One region of the Gibbsiella quercinecans genome, then DNA from elsewhere that is predicted to be linked to it. Evidence: predicted binding sites of a transcription regulator. Region 1 holds the regulator's gene; each other region holds the start of a gene.
The links. Region 1 encodes LexA, which represses DNA repair genes until DNA is damaged. Its sites were predicted from a motif close to TNCTGTATGTACATACAGNA; they were not measured.
Positions count from the first base shown of each region.

Region 1 (4,230 bases):
CTCCAGCAGGCGCCCGGTGCGGGAGCGGCCGCCTTCGACAAAGTATTCCACCGAGTAGCCGCGGGTAAACAGTTCGCCCAGGTATTCACGGAACACCGTGGAATACAGCTTGTTGCCTTTGAAGGTACGGCGAATGAAAAAGGCGCCCAGGCGGCGGAAAATCGGCCCGGCCGGCCAGAAATTCAGGTTAATGCCGGCGGCGATGTGCGGGGGCACCAGCCCCTGGTGATACAGCACGTAGGACAGCAGCAAGTAGTCCATGTGGCTGCGGTGGCAGGGAACATAGACGATTTCGTGGCCGTCCTGCGCCAGTTGGCGCACGCGTTCGGCGTTGGTAACGTTGATCCCTTGATACAGGCGGTTCCAGGTCCAGCCCAGCACGCGGTCTGACAGGCGCACGGTTTCGTAGGAGAAATCGGCGGCGATCTCTTCCATCAGCGCAATGGCGTTCTGCTGCGCTTTTTCGTGAGAGATTTTTTTGCTGCGCGCTTCGTCCTCAACGGCTTTTTCAATCGCCTTGGAAGCCAGCAGCTTGTTGAACAAGTCCTGGCGCGCCGGCAGGCTCGGGCCGACCGCGGCCAGGCGCTGGCGGGCGAAATGCATGCGCGCCACGCGTGCCAGTTTCTGCGCAATGGTTTGATCGGTGCCGTGTTCGTTCGCCATATGGCGCAGCGAAACGGTATTGGAGAAGCGGACGAAGCTGTCGCGCCCCAGCCACAGCACGGCGAAGAACTTCTGTATGCCGTTCAGCAGACGCAGGTGCGGGGTGCCGTGGCCTTCCCGGCCGGGGGAGCGGCCGAACATGACGGAAACCGGCAGCATCTGGATATCGAGATCCGGATTGTTGCGGTGCAGATCCAGATAGTCATGAAACAGCTTGACCGACTCTTCTTTCGGCGTGTAGTACCGGAACACACGCGGGCCGTCGTGAATAAACACATAGCCGGGCAGTACGGTGCCGTCGATTTCCAGCGGAGTGAGCGGATCGGGCAGATCCTGCGCCAGACATTGGGCCCGCAGCGTGAGTAAATCCGCCTTCGAGTTATAAGGTAAAACGTACAAAATCGGCCGAGTGGGATCCAACCCTAACTCCGCGACCGGATCTGACGGGATAACCTTACTTCTTACCAGCAGTTTTAGTAAAGAACTCAATAAGTTATAATAAATTTTACGCCAACTTGACATAACAACGTGAAGCCTCTTGTTAGCAACGCGCCGCAAGCATACCAGAAACCGCTTTGCAGATCTGTGGTGTTAAAAAAGCCGATGCCGTTAAAATGATGTTTTACCCCTGAAAAAGGCGCCCGTAAATGGCAAATCAAGCAACCGGTCTAACGCGTATTATTAAGGCGGCAGGTTATTCCCGGCAGGGGTTTATTGCCGCCTGGCAAAATGAAGCGGCGTTCCGCCAGGAAACCCTCGCCGCCGTGCTCGCCATTATTTTGGCCGCCTGGCTGGACGTTGGGGCGATCGCCCGTATTTTACTGGTGGGTTCCGTGATCCTGGTGATGATCGTCGAGCTGCTTAACAGCGCAATCGAAGCGCTGGTCGATCGCGTGGGCACCGAGCACCACGTGCTTTCCGGCCGGGCAAAGGATATCGGTTCGGCGGCGGTGACGCTGGCGATCATACTGGCGCTGTTTGTTTGGGGCAGCGTGCTGTGGCAGCACTTTGCCTGAATAGCCGCCGCCATTAGGCTGTTTTTCGCCGGTTTTGCGCGCCTACTCCCTGATTTTTATTTATTCTGCGGTTCCCAATCCCCCCGCACCTGTATATACTCACAGCAAAACTGTATAAACAAACAGGGGGCGGGATGAAAGCACTAACTACCAGGCAGCAAGAGGTCTATGACCTGATTCGCGATCATATTTCGCAGACGGGCATGCCGCCCACGCGTGCCGAGATCGCATTGCGTCTGGGGTTCCGCTCGCCGAATGCGGCTGAAGAGCACCTGAAGGCGCTGGCGCGCAAAGGGGTGATCGAGATCATCTCCGGCGCCTCGCGCGGTATCCGCCTGCTGATGGAAGATGAAGACGGCCTGCCGCTGATTGGCCGCGTGGCCGCCGGTGAGCCGCTGCTGGCGCAGCAGCATATCGAAGGGCACTACAAGGTTGATCCTTCCCTGTTCAAACCCAACGCCGATTTCCTGCTGCGGGTAAAAGGGATGTCGATGCGCGACATCGGTATCCTTGATGGCGATCTGCTGGCGGTGCATAAAACGCAGGACGTGCGTAACGGCCAGGTCGTGGTGGCCCGTATCGAAGATGAAGTGACCGTCAAACGCCTGAAAAAACACGGCAACGTGGTTGAATTGCTGCCGGAAAACAGTGAATTCAAACCGATCGTCGTCGATCTGCGTGAGCAAAACCTCACCATTGAAGGGCTGGCCGTCGGCGTTATTCGCAACGGTGACTGGATTTAACCCCCTGCGTTTCCCCCTGATGTAAATCGCCCCTGTCCAGGGGCGATGCCTTTCTTGCTTTTTCAATACGCACTGCCACAGGAATAGGTTGCTATGCGCTTGATTACCGCCTTCTTTAGTGACAACGACAAAGCGCTGTGGCGTTTGGCGTTGCCGATGATCTTTTCCAACATTACCGTGCCGTTGCTCGGTTTGGTCGATACGGCGGTGATCGGCCACCTCGACAGCCCCAGCTATCTTGGCGGCGTCGCCGTGGGTGCGATGGTCACCAGCTTCCTGTTCATGCTGTTCTTATTCCTGCGCATGAGCACTACCGGGCTGGCGGCTCAGGCGCAGGGCGCCGGCGATGCGCAGCGGCTGGCCCAGGCCTTTGTGCAGCCGTTGCTGCTGGCCGGGATTGTCGGCCTGGCGATACTGTTGCTGCGCCGGCCGCTGATCGGACTGGCGTTGCAGGTTGTCGGCGGCGATGGCGAAGTCTTGCAGCAGGCGCGGCTCTTTTTGGATATCCGCTGGTTAAGTGCGCCGGCGGCGCTGGCCAACATGGTGCTGCTGGGGTGGCTGCTCGGCGTGCAGTACGTGCGTGCGCCGGTGCTGTTGCTGATCGCCGGCAACCTGCTGAATATTGTGCTGGATGTGTGGCTGGTGATGGGGCTTGGCTGGAATGTGCAAGGGGCTGCGCTGGCGACGGTGGTGTCCGAGTATGCCATGCTGCTGTTTGGGCTATGGCTCGCCTGGCGGGTGATGAGGCGGCGGGGCATTTCACTGCCGATCTTGCGCCAGGCCTGGCGGGGAAACCTGGGCCGTTTGCTGGCGCTGAACCGGGATATCATGCTGCGTTCCCTGCTGCTGCAGTTGTGCTTCGCCTCGTTGACCATTCTTGGCGCCCGGCTGGGCAGCGAAGTGGTGGCGGTTAACGCAGTGCTGATGAACCTGCTGACCTTTACTGCCTATGCGCTCGATGGTTTTGCCTATGCGGTGGAAGTGCACTCCGGCCATGCCTATGGCGCGCGCGACGATCGCAAGCTGCATCAGGTATGGCACGCCGCCTGCCGGCAGGCGGGCCTGGTCGCGCTGGGATTTGCGGCAATTTACGCCGTTGCTGGCCAACAGATTGTTGGCGCACTGACCTCCTTACCGGCGCTGCGTGAACTGGCAAACCACTACCTGGGCTGGCAGGTGGTGCTGCCGCTGGTCAGCGTGTGGTGCTACCTGATGGATGGCATGTTTATCGGCGCGACCCGCGGCGCGGAAATGCGTAATAGCATGGCGGTTGCCGCCGCCGGCTACGCGCTGGCGTTGCTTACTCTGCCGCTGCTCGGCAACCATGCGTTGTGGCTGGCGCTGTGCGTGTTCCAGATGCTGCGTGGCATTACGCTGGGGTGGCTTTGGCTGCGCCATAACCGGCAGGGCACCTGGTTTGCGCACGAGCGGGCCAGGGAGTAGCCTCCCATTCATTGTGGTTTTTGTTAATATCATGTTACATCTTGCTGGGTAAAGAAAACCCTGGTTATCGGGTTGTTTTGTTGTTGTTTTTAACTAAAAAATCGCTTATTTATGGTGTTTATTGCTGGCTTTTATTTTTAATCCAGAATCTATAGCTAATATTAGTAATGTGGCTGGCTGATTAGGCAACGGCTTAATCCAGTGCAGATGAGGAAAATCTGTTACTCACTTTGGTCAGTTAGGCCAGCCGGATTATCTGAAACTGACTCACTTTAGTTACGGAGAGAAATGATGAACAAAGATCAAGCTGGCGGTAACTGGAAGCAGTTTAGAGGTAAGGTCAAAGAACAGTGGGGCAAGCTGAC
Region 1 covers NZ_CP014136.1:2,979,713-2,983,942, forward strand. The annotation lists gene plsB (glycerol-3-phosphate 1-O-acyltransferase PlsB) at 1-1,185, opposite strand, end outside; gene ACN28Q_RS13870 (diacylglycerol kinase) at 1,311-1,679, shown strand; gene lexA (transcriptional repressor LexA) at 1,814-2,422, shown strand; gene dinF (MATE family efflux transporter DinF) at 2,516-3,865, shown strand; gene ACN28Q_RS13885 (CsbD family protein) at 4,157-4,230, shown strand, end outside.

Region 2 (4,230 bases), 490 kb from region 1:
ACGGCGCCTTTGGCCTGCAGGCCGGCTGGCTACAGGCTGAAATCCTGATCAATACCGATTCGGAAGAAGAAGGCGAAATCTACATGGGTTGCGCCGGCGGCATCGACGCCATCACCACCTTGCCATTGCAACGTGAAGCGCTGCCAGCGGGCTACCAGCTCCTGAAGCTGACCCTCAAGGGCCTGAAGGGCGGGCACTCCGGCGCCGAAATCCATCTGGGCCTGGGCAATGCCACCAAGCTGCTGGCGCGTTTTCTGTTCGCCCATGCGCCAACGCTGGATCTGCGCGTGCTGGAGCTGAACGGCGGCAACTTGCGCAATGCTATCCCGCGTGAAGCCTTTGCCGTGATCGCCGTTCCTGCCGATAAGGCGGCGGCGCTGCAAACCCAATGCGACGAGTATCTGGCGTTGCTGCGCAGCGAACTGGCGGCCAAAGAAAAAAACATCACCCTGCTGCTTGAGGCGACCACCAGCGAGCTGCAACCACTGCAAGCGGAGTGCCAGCAACGCTTCCTGGCGTTGCTCAACAGCACGCCGAACGGCGTTATTCGCATGAGCGACGTGGTGAAAGGCGTGGTGGAAACCTCGCTTAACCTGGGTGTGGTCACCACCAGTGCAGATCAGGCGCAGATCAGTTGCCTGATCCGTTCCCTGATCGACAGCGGCAAAGACTACGTGGTGGAAACGCTCACGGCGTTAGGCCAGCTGGCAGGCGCGCAGGTAGTGGCAAAAGGCAGCTACCCTGGCTGGCAGCCGGATGCCGATTCCGCGGTGATGCATCTGGTGCGCGAACTGTATCAGGATCTGTTCAACAAGACCCCGAACATCATGGTGATCCACGCCGGGCTGGAGTGTGGCCTGTTCAAAAAGCCGTACCCGGATTTAGACATGGTGTCGATCGGGCCAACCATCACCGGGCCACACTCCCCGGATGAGCAGGTGCATATCAAAAGCGTCGGCGATTACTGGACGCTGCTGACCGCCCTGCTGAAAGCCATTCCTGAACGCGCCTGATTGTAGCGCCGGCGTGATGCCCTGGGGCGCTCAATTGCCCCAGGGCAGCGGCAGCTGCCGCTCAATCTGCGGATCGCGCAGGGTGACGTGCAGCCCCACCAGGCGCACGCCCCGCCCTTCGCGCCGTTCAAGCCACACCTGCTTTGCCACATTGAGCAAATCATCCTGGTTCAACACCGGCCAGACATGCTCCTGGGTGGTCTGTTGAAAATCCTGGAACTTCAGCTTAACCCCCTGGCGGGCAATCTGCAGATCCGGCTTTAGCCTGCTCAGGCGCATTTCCAGTTCCGGGTAGAGCTTTTCAACGATCAACGCTTCGCACGCCTGCCAGTCATGAATATCCTCCGCCAGCGTGCGCTCCACCCCCACCGATTTGCGCAGCCGATCGGGTGAAACGCTGCGCTCATCAATCCCCTGGCAACGTTCCCACAGCACCCGGCCAAACTTGCCAAAACGTTTTAACAGCGTGGCCAAATCATACTGCTGCACGTCCGCACAGGTTTTCAGCCCCATCTCTTCCAGCCGTTTGGCGGTCACTTTGCCTACCCCGGGGATTTTGCCCAGCGGCAACTGCTGCAAAAACGCCGGCACCTGCGCCGGGGTGATGACATATTGCCCGTTGGGTTTGTTCAGATCGGAGGCGATTTTGGCAAGGAACTTGATCGGCGCCACGCCGGCAGAGGCCGTGAGCTGCAGTTCATCGAAAATTGCCTGGCGGATCTCTTGGGCGATCAAGGTTGCCGAGCCGTTGCACTGCGTGCTTGCACTCACGTCCAGATAGGCCTCATCCAAGGACAGCGGCTCAATCAACGGCGTGTAGCGGGCAAAGATGGTGCGGATATGCTGCGAAGCTTCTTTATACGCGGCCATGCGGCCGGGTATCAGCTTCAGGTGCGGGCACAGCTTCAGCGCCATGGCGGACGACATCGCGCTGTGTACGCCGTAACGGCGCGCCGGGTAGTTAGCGGTACTGATCACCCCGCGCCGTTCGGCGCTACCGCCGATCGCCAGCGGGATATCGCGCAGGCTGGGATCGTCGCGCATCTCGACGGCGGCAAAAAAGCAATCCATATCGACATGAATGATTTTACGCATCTCCCCTCCCAGTTACTGTATGAGTATACAGTAAAAGGTAAGAAGCTCAAATCAAGCCAGCCCACCGCCAAGATGGCGCTATTGCCTTAATGGCGCATTATTTTGCGGTTGTTAAAAAAACGTCATTTTTCACGTTTATGATGCGGCAAGGAATTCAACGCCATCGGCTCATCACGCAACCACAAGGCACCAGTAATGAGAATGCTCCACCGCTACCTGTTTGTTTCCCTCTGTTTTCTGTTCCCAGCCGCCGCGCTGGCGGCGACCCCGGCCCCGGCGATTATCGCCCACCGCGGCGGCACCGCCGATGCGCCGGAAAACACCCTGGTCGCCATCCGCCAGGCGTTGCAACACGGCGCGGATGCGGTGTGGATCACCCTGCAGCAGGCAAAGGACGGAGCCATCGTGCTTTATCGACCGTCCGATCTGCGGGCGTTAACCGATAAACAGGGCCTGGTTTCCGCCTACAGCGCAGAAGAGTTGGCGCAGGCAGATGCCGGCTGGGCGTTCGGCAAAGACGGCAATCACCCGTTCCGCGGTAAACACATCGGTATCCCAACGCTGGAACAGGCGCTAACCGCCTTCCCGCAAACCACCTTTTATCTGGATATCAAATCGCCGGATAGCGATCCGGCAAAGTTCGCCGCCGCCCTGCTGGCCACGCTGGAAAAAAACCATAGCCTAGAACGTACCCGTGTCTACTCGACCGACGCCAAATATCTGCAGGCGCTGCCGCCGCAGATTAAACGTTTTGCATCACGCGATGAAACCCGCGATCTGCTGGCCAACATCACCATGGCGCACCAGTGCGATGTTACCGCAAGCAGTAATGACCCGCGCTGGTACGGGCTGGAGATGAAGCGCCAGGTGGAAGTGGTAGAAAAATACACCCTGGGGGAAGCCCGTTCCAAAGCGCTGCTGGTGTGGGATAAAGAAGCGGTGGACTGCTTCCGGGCCAAAGGGCCGGCGCACATCATTCTGTTTGGCATCAATTCGCCGCAGGATTACCAGCAGGCGCTGGCATTGGGCGTGGATGGCGTGATGGTGGATTCGCCGTTGCAGGCGGAAAAGTTCCGCAAGGCGCGCTAAACAGCACGTTGCTATCGGCCGGCGCTTAGAGAATGCGGTGTTTTTCCCGCAGCCGCTGGCGCCGCGCTTCACGCGCCAGGCGTTTTTTGCGGCTGTCGCAAGGCTCGGGGCAATCGCAGACTTTTTCCATCCCCAGCGCCGTAATGCCGCCGCAGCTGCCCTGCAGGCTTTTGCGTTTAAGCACGTAGCCCAGCGACATACCGCCAATGACCAGCAGGAATAATGCAAAGGTTACCGCAAACAGTGTCAGCATAAGCGCCTCGCAAACGCGTTGCCCGATTTAAGACTAGCCGCCAAAGTCATCCAACAGGATGTTGTCTTCCTCAACGCCAAGCGCCTTGAGCATGTTGATCACCGCGGCGTTCATCATCGGCGGCCCACACATATAGAACTCACAATCTTCCGGCGCAGGGTGGTGGCGCAGGTAGTTTTCCAGCAGCACGTGATGAATAAAGCCGGTATAGCCGTTCCAGTGGTCTTCCGGCTGCGGATCCGACAGCGCCACGTGCCAGGTGAAGTTCTCATGCTCCGCCTGCAGCTGGTTGAAATCCTCTTCATAGAACATCTCGCGCCGCGAACGTGCGCCGTACCAGAAGGTGATTTTACGTTTGCTGTGCAGGCGCTTGAGCTGATCGAATATGTGCGAGCGCATCGGCGCCATCCCGGCGCCCCCGCCGATGAACACCATCTCGGCATCGGTATCCTTGGCGAAGAACTCGCCAAACGGCCCGGAGATGGTCACCCGATCGCCCGGTTTCAACGCCCAGATGTAGGAGGACATCACCCCCGGCGGCACCGTTGGGTTGCCCGGCGGCGGCGTGGCGATGCGCACATTCAGCATGATGATGCCCTTCTCATCCGGGTAATTCGCCATCGAATAGGCGCGCACCGTGGTGGTATCCACCACCGAGCGATAGCGGAACAGGTTGAACTTGTCCCAGTCGCCGCGGTATTCCTGCGGCACATCGAAATCCGCATAGCTGACCTGGTGCGGCGGCGCTTCAATCTGAATATAACCGCCAGCGCGGAACGG
Region 2 covers NZ_CP014136.1:3,468,499-3,472,728, reverse strand. The annotation lists gene pepD (beta-Ala-His dipeptidase) at 1-1,013, shown strand, start outside; gene dinB (DNA polymerase IV) at 1,044-2,108, opposite strand; gene ACN28Q_RS15995 (glycerophosphodiester phosphodiesterase family protein) at 2,304-3,197, shown strand; gene nqrM ((Na+)-NQR maturation NqrM) at 3,223-3,450, opposite strand; gene nqrF (NADH:ubiquinone reductase (Na(+)-transporting) subunit F) at 3,484-4,230, opposite strand, start outside.
Region 2: a site for LexA is predicted at 2,122-2,141, ahead of dinB (DNA polymerase IV). Genes of this name have one in related genera too.

Region 3 (4,230 bases), 1.6 Mb from region 1:
CTGTTCCGCTTTCAGCGGCTACTGACCATGCAGGCCGCGGCTTGCCGCCAGTTAGCACAGTCGATACTGCTGCGCCAAAAATACCAGCATAACGTGCGTTTTGAACCGGCGTTTACCCGTATTGAAGAAGCACTGGCGCGCATTACCATCACGCAGGAAAATCGCGAACTGGCCAAAGCGCTGTCCCACCTGTTGAAAAACCTGCGCGCGATTGATGCACAGTTGGCCAACATCGAATCCGAACAGGTGATAGCGAATGGCCAGACGGAAGAAAACAGCCTTTCAGACGACCGCATCACCGGCTGGAGCAATATTCGCCTGCGCATCAGCCGCCACCTGACGCCCCAATCAGCGCTGTTCCGCCATGCCATCCGGATGTCCGTGGTATTGTGTGCCGGCTACGCCTTTATACAGTTTACCGGGATGCACCACGGCTACTGGATCCTGTTGACCAGCCTGTTCGTCTGCCAACCCAACTACAATGCCACCCGGCGCAGGCTGGCGCTGCGCATTATCGGCACCCTGGCAGGTATTCTGCTTGGCTTGCCGATACTGTATTTTGTGCCTTCCCTTGAAGGCCAGTTGATCCTTATCGTCATCAGCGGCGTGCTGTTTTTTGCTTTCCGCACCGTCCAGTACGCCCACGCCACCATGTTTATTACGCTGCTGGTGCTGCTGTGCTTCAACCTGTTAGGTGAGGGGTATGAAGTGGCCGCCCCGCGGGTCTATGACACGCTTTTAGGCTGTGCGATTGCCTGGGCCGCCGTCAGCTTTATCTGGCCGGACTGGAAGTTCCGCCAACTGCCGATGGTGGTCAGCAAAACGCTGACTGCCGACTGCCGCTACCTGGATGCTATTCTGGTGCAGTACCACCAGGGGAAAGACAATAGCCTGCCCTACCGTATCGCACGCCGCGATGCGCATAATAGCGACGCGGAACTGGCTTCGGTGATTTCCAATATGGCTGCGGATCCCAAAGCGGACAAAACGCTGCAGGATGCGGCCTTCCGCCTGCTGTGCCTGAACCACACGCTGTTGAGCTACATCTCGGCGCTGGGCGCACACCGTGAACGCCTGGAGAACACGGACATTTTGGATCTGCTTAACGATGCCGTGTGTTATGTCGATGACGCGTTGCATCAGGCACCGCAGGATAACCAACGTGTCGCCCAAGCGTTGAGTGCGCTTTCCAACCGTATCCAGGCATTGTCGCCTGAGCCGGAAAGCAAAGAGCAGTTGGTATTACAGCAAATAGGCTTAGTGATTGAACTGTTGCCCGAATTGACGGCGTTGAATGCACAGATAGGCAAAGTTCAATAATTATTCGCGGCGCGGCAAAGGGCCACGGACGGCCGCCGCACGTTGCACTCCTGGTCTTGTGGCAATACTGTCAAACCAACTGAGCATTTCGCGGCGGATCGAAGCCGGCAATGCGGCATGATGATAGCCGGCAATGGCGCCGGCCAGCGACAGTAGCGCTTTCAGCCCCAGATTTTGTTGCTGCTGTTGCAGCAACAAATACCCCTCTTGCGCCCCAATCAGGCGCAGTTGATACACGGTGCGGATCCCGGCCCGCCACAGAGCGCGCTCCATGGCAATATCAATATTCGGCAAATCTTTTAACCGAGCAAAAGCGTGATTTGGCGGCTGAAGATTTTTTCTGACGGCCACGATCGCCCGGCTGGCGAACGCCAGAAGTTCCCGCTCCCGTTGCCAAAGCGCATCATCCACCCAATAGTAACGCATCGTGATGGGGAGCCCCCGTTTGGAATAGACCATATTTTCCATCCCCAGCGAGCGAAACTCAGCCTCTAAATCGCCAGGCGCACGGAGATACAGTTCCCCTTCGGCAATAATGGCGAACATGATGCCGTCGGCCAGCAAACCATACCCCCCGAACTGAGAGCGCGTGGTGATTTTCCCTAATACGCTAAAAATAGCCTTCGCCTGTGCCGTTCTGGCTGCATTTTTGCTTTTCATATATAACTCCCTTTAATAAATCGTATGCAAGTCATTCCATAATGCAATAAACGTAACGCGAACAACTAATTATGGAAAATACGCAGGTTCCCTCCCCCTGCCAATCACAAATTGGGCATGCACAAAAAACGATCGCAGATATGCGGCGCGTCACGAAAAATTGAGTTGATTTCCACCACTGATGCATATACTGTATATCCATACAGCAATACTACGGGCGGGATACTTTTATGCGTACTCAATCATTTCACCAACCCCATTTCGGCTACACGGCTTATGCGGCGGATTCCGCGGTAAACAGCACCAGCAACGGTAAAGAAAATGGTCTTATCAGTGAACTGGTCTACAGCGAACAGCAACCCGCCGTGGTGCAGCTCCTTTTGCCGCTATTGCAACAGCTTGGCCTGCAGTCGCGCTGGCTGCTGTGGCTCACGCCACAGCAAAAACTCAGCAAACGCTGGCTACAGCAATCCGGTCTGCCGGTCGGGAAAGTGGTGCAGCTTAGCCAGATCACGCCAACCGCTACGGTTGAAGCAATGGAAAAAGCATTATTGACGGGAAACTACAGTGTGGTGCTGGGTTGGTTACCGGAATTGAACGAGCAAGATCGGTTGAGATTGTCACGGGCGGCGGTTTCAGGAAACGCTTACGGGTTCATTATGCGCCCTCAGCGTGACATTAATTTGCTTCAGGGACAGTGTTCCACGCTAAAAATTCACTCTTCTTTGTATCATTAAGTAAATTTAGGAGTTTTCCCATCATTTTTATCCTCCGGGGGAAGCATCCCCGGGGGACAGCCAACAAAGCGTGATCGGCTGCGGCTCCACACACCTTAGAGTGTAAAAAACAACCAACTTTTTCGCTGCCAATTGTCAGCAAATATGTACAATTCGCTGTTTTTTTTTAGAGCTTTATCACATCACACTTGTAACTTTCGCGCCACGTTGTAGACTTTACATCGCCGAGGTTGCTCTATAACGCCAGAAAAACTGGCAGAGTAACAAACGAGGGCATAAACCTTGGCGAAGGAATTTAACCAAGGGCTTAAAATAGCTTTAAAGCTCATTGCCTATTTGGATGATAACGAGGCGCAAAATGAAAAAGACAGCTATCGCATTAGCAGTGGCACTGGCTGGTTTCGCTACCGTAGCGCAAGCCGCCCCAAAAGATGATACTTGGTACACTGGTGCTAAACTGGGCTGGTCCCAGTATCATGATACCGGTTTCTACGGTAATGGTTATGATAACCGTATCGGTAATGGCCCTACCCATGAAAACCAATTGGGCGCAGGCGCATTCCTGGGTTACCAAGCGAACCAATACCTGGGCTTCGAGCTGGGCTATGACTGGCTTGGCCGTATGCCTTACAAAGGCAGCGTGAACAATGGTGCTTTCAAAGCACAGGGCGTTCAACTGGCAGCTAAACTGAGCTACCCAATCACCGATGAACTGGACGTTTATACCCGTCTGGGTGGTATGGTTTGGCGTGCAGACTCCAAAGCCAACTACGGCAATGGTACTCGCCTGAGCAATCACGACACCGGTGTTTCTCCATTGGCAGCAGTGGGTGTTGAATACGCTCTGACCAAAAACTGGGCAACCCGCCTGGACTACCAATGGGTTAACAACATTGGTGACGCTGGTACCGTTGGCGCTCGTCCAGACAACAGCATGCTGAGCCTGGGCGTTGCATACCGCTTTGGTCAGGACGAAGCAGTAGCACCAGCTCCTGCTCCAGCACCAGCACCAGTTGTTGAAACCAAACACTTCACGCTGAAATCTGACGTGCTGTTCAACTTCAACAAATCAACGCTGAAACCAGAAGGCCAACAGGCACTGGATCAACTGTACACCCAGCTGAGCTCTCTGGATCCTAAAGACGGTTCCGTAGTTGTTCTGGGTTACACCGATGCCGTTGGTTCTGAACAGTACAACCAGAAACTGTCAACTCAACGTGCTCAAAGCGTTGTTGATTACCTGGTATCCAAAGGTATCCCTGCAGACAAAATCTCTGCACGCGGTATGGGCGAATCTGACCCAGTTACCGGCAACACCTGTGGCTACAAATCTGGCCGCGCTACCGCAGCACAGATCGCATGTCTGGCTCCAGATCGTCGCGTAGAGATCGAAGTTAAAGGCATCAAAGACGTTGTAACCCAGCCTCAGGCTTAAGTTACCGCTGATTAGTAAAAAACCCCGCGCTGCGGGGTTTTTTTTGGCTCAAATAATAATACGTTTTAACACGCCAGC
Region 3 covers NZ_CP014136.1:4,580,732-4,584,961, reverse strand. The annotation lists gene yccS (YccS family putative transporter) at 1-1,320, shown strand, start outside; gene ACN28Q_RS20855 (TfoX/Sxy family protein) at 1,321-1,980, opposite strand; gene sulA (SOS-induced cell division inhibitor SulA) at 2,211-2,717, shown strand; gene ompA (porin OmpA) at 3,076-4,152, shown strand.
Region 3: a site for LexA is predicted at 2,169-2,188, ahead of sulA (SOS-induced cell division inhibitor SulA). Genes of this name have one in related genera too.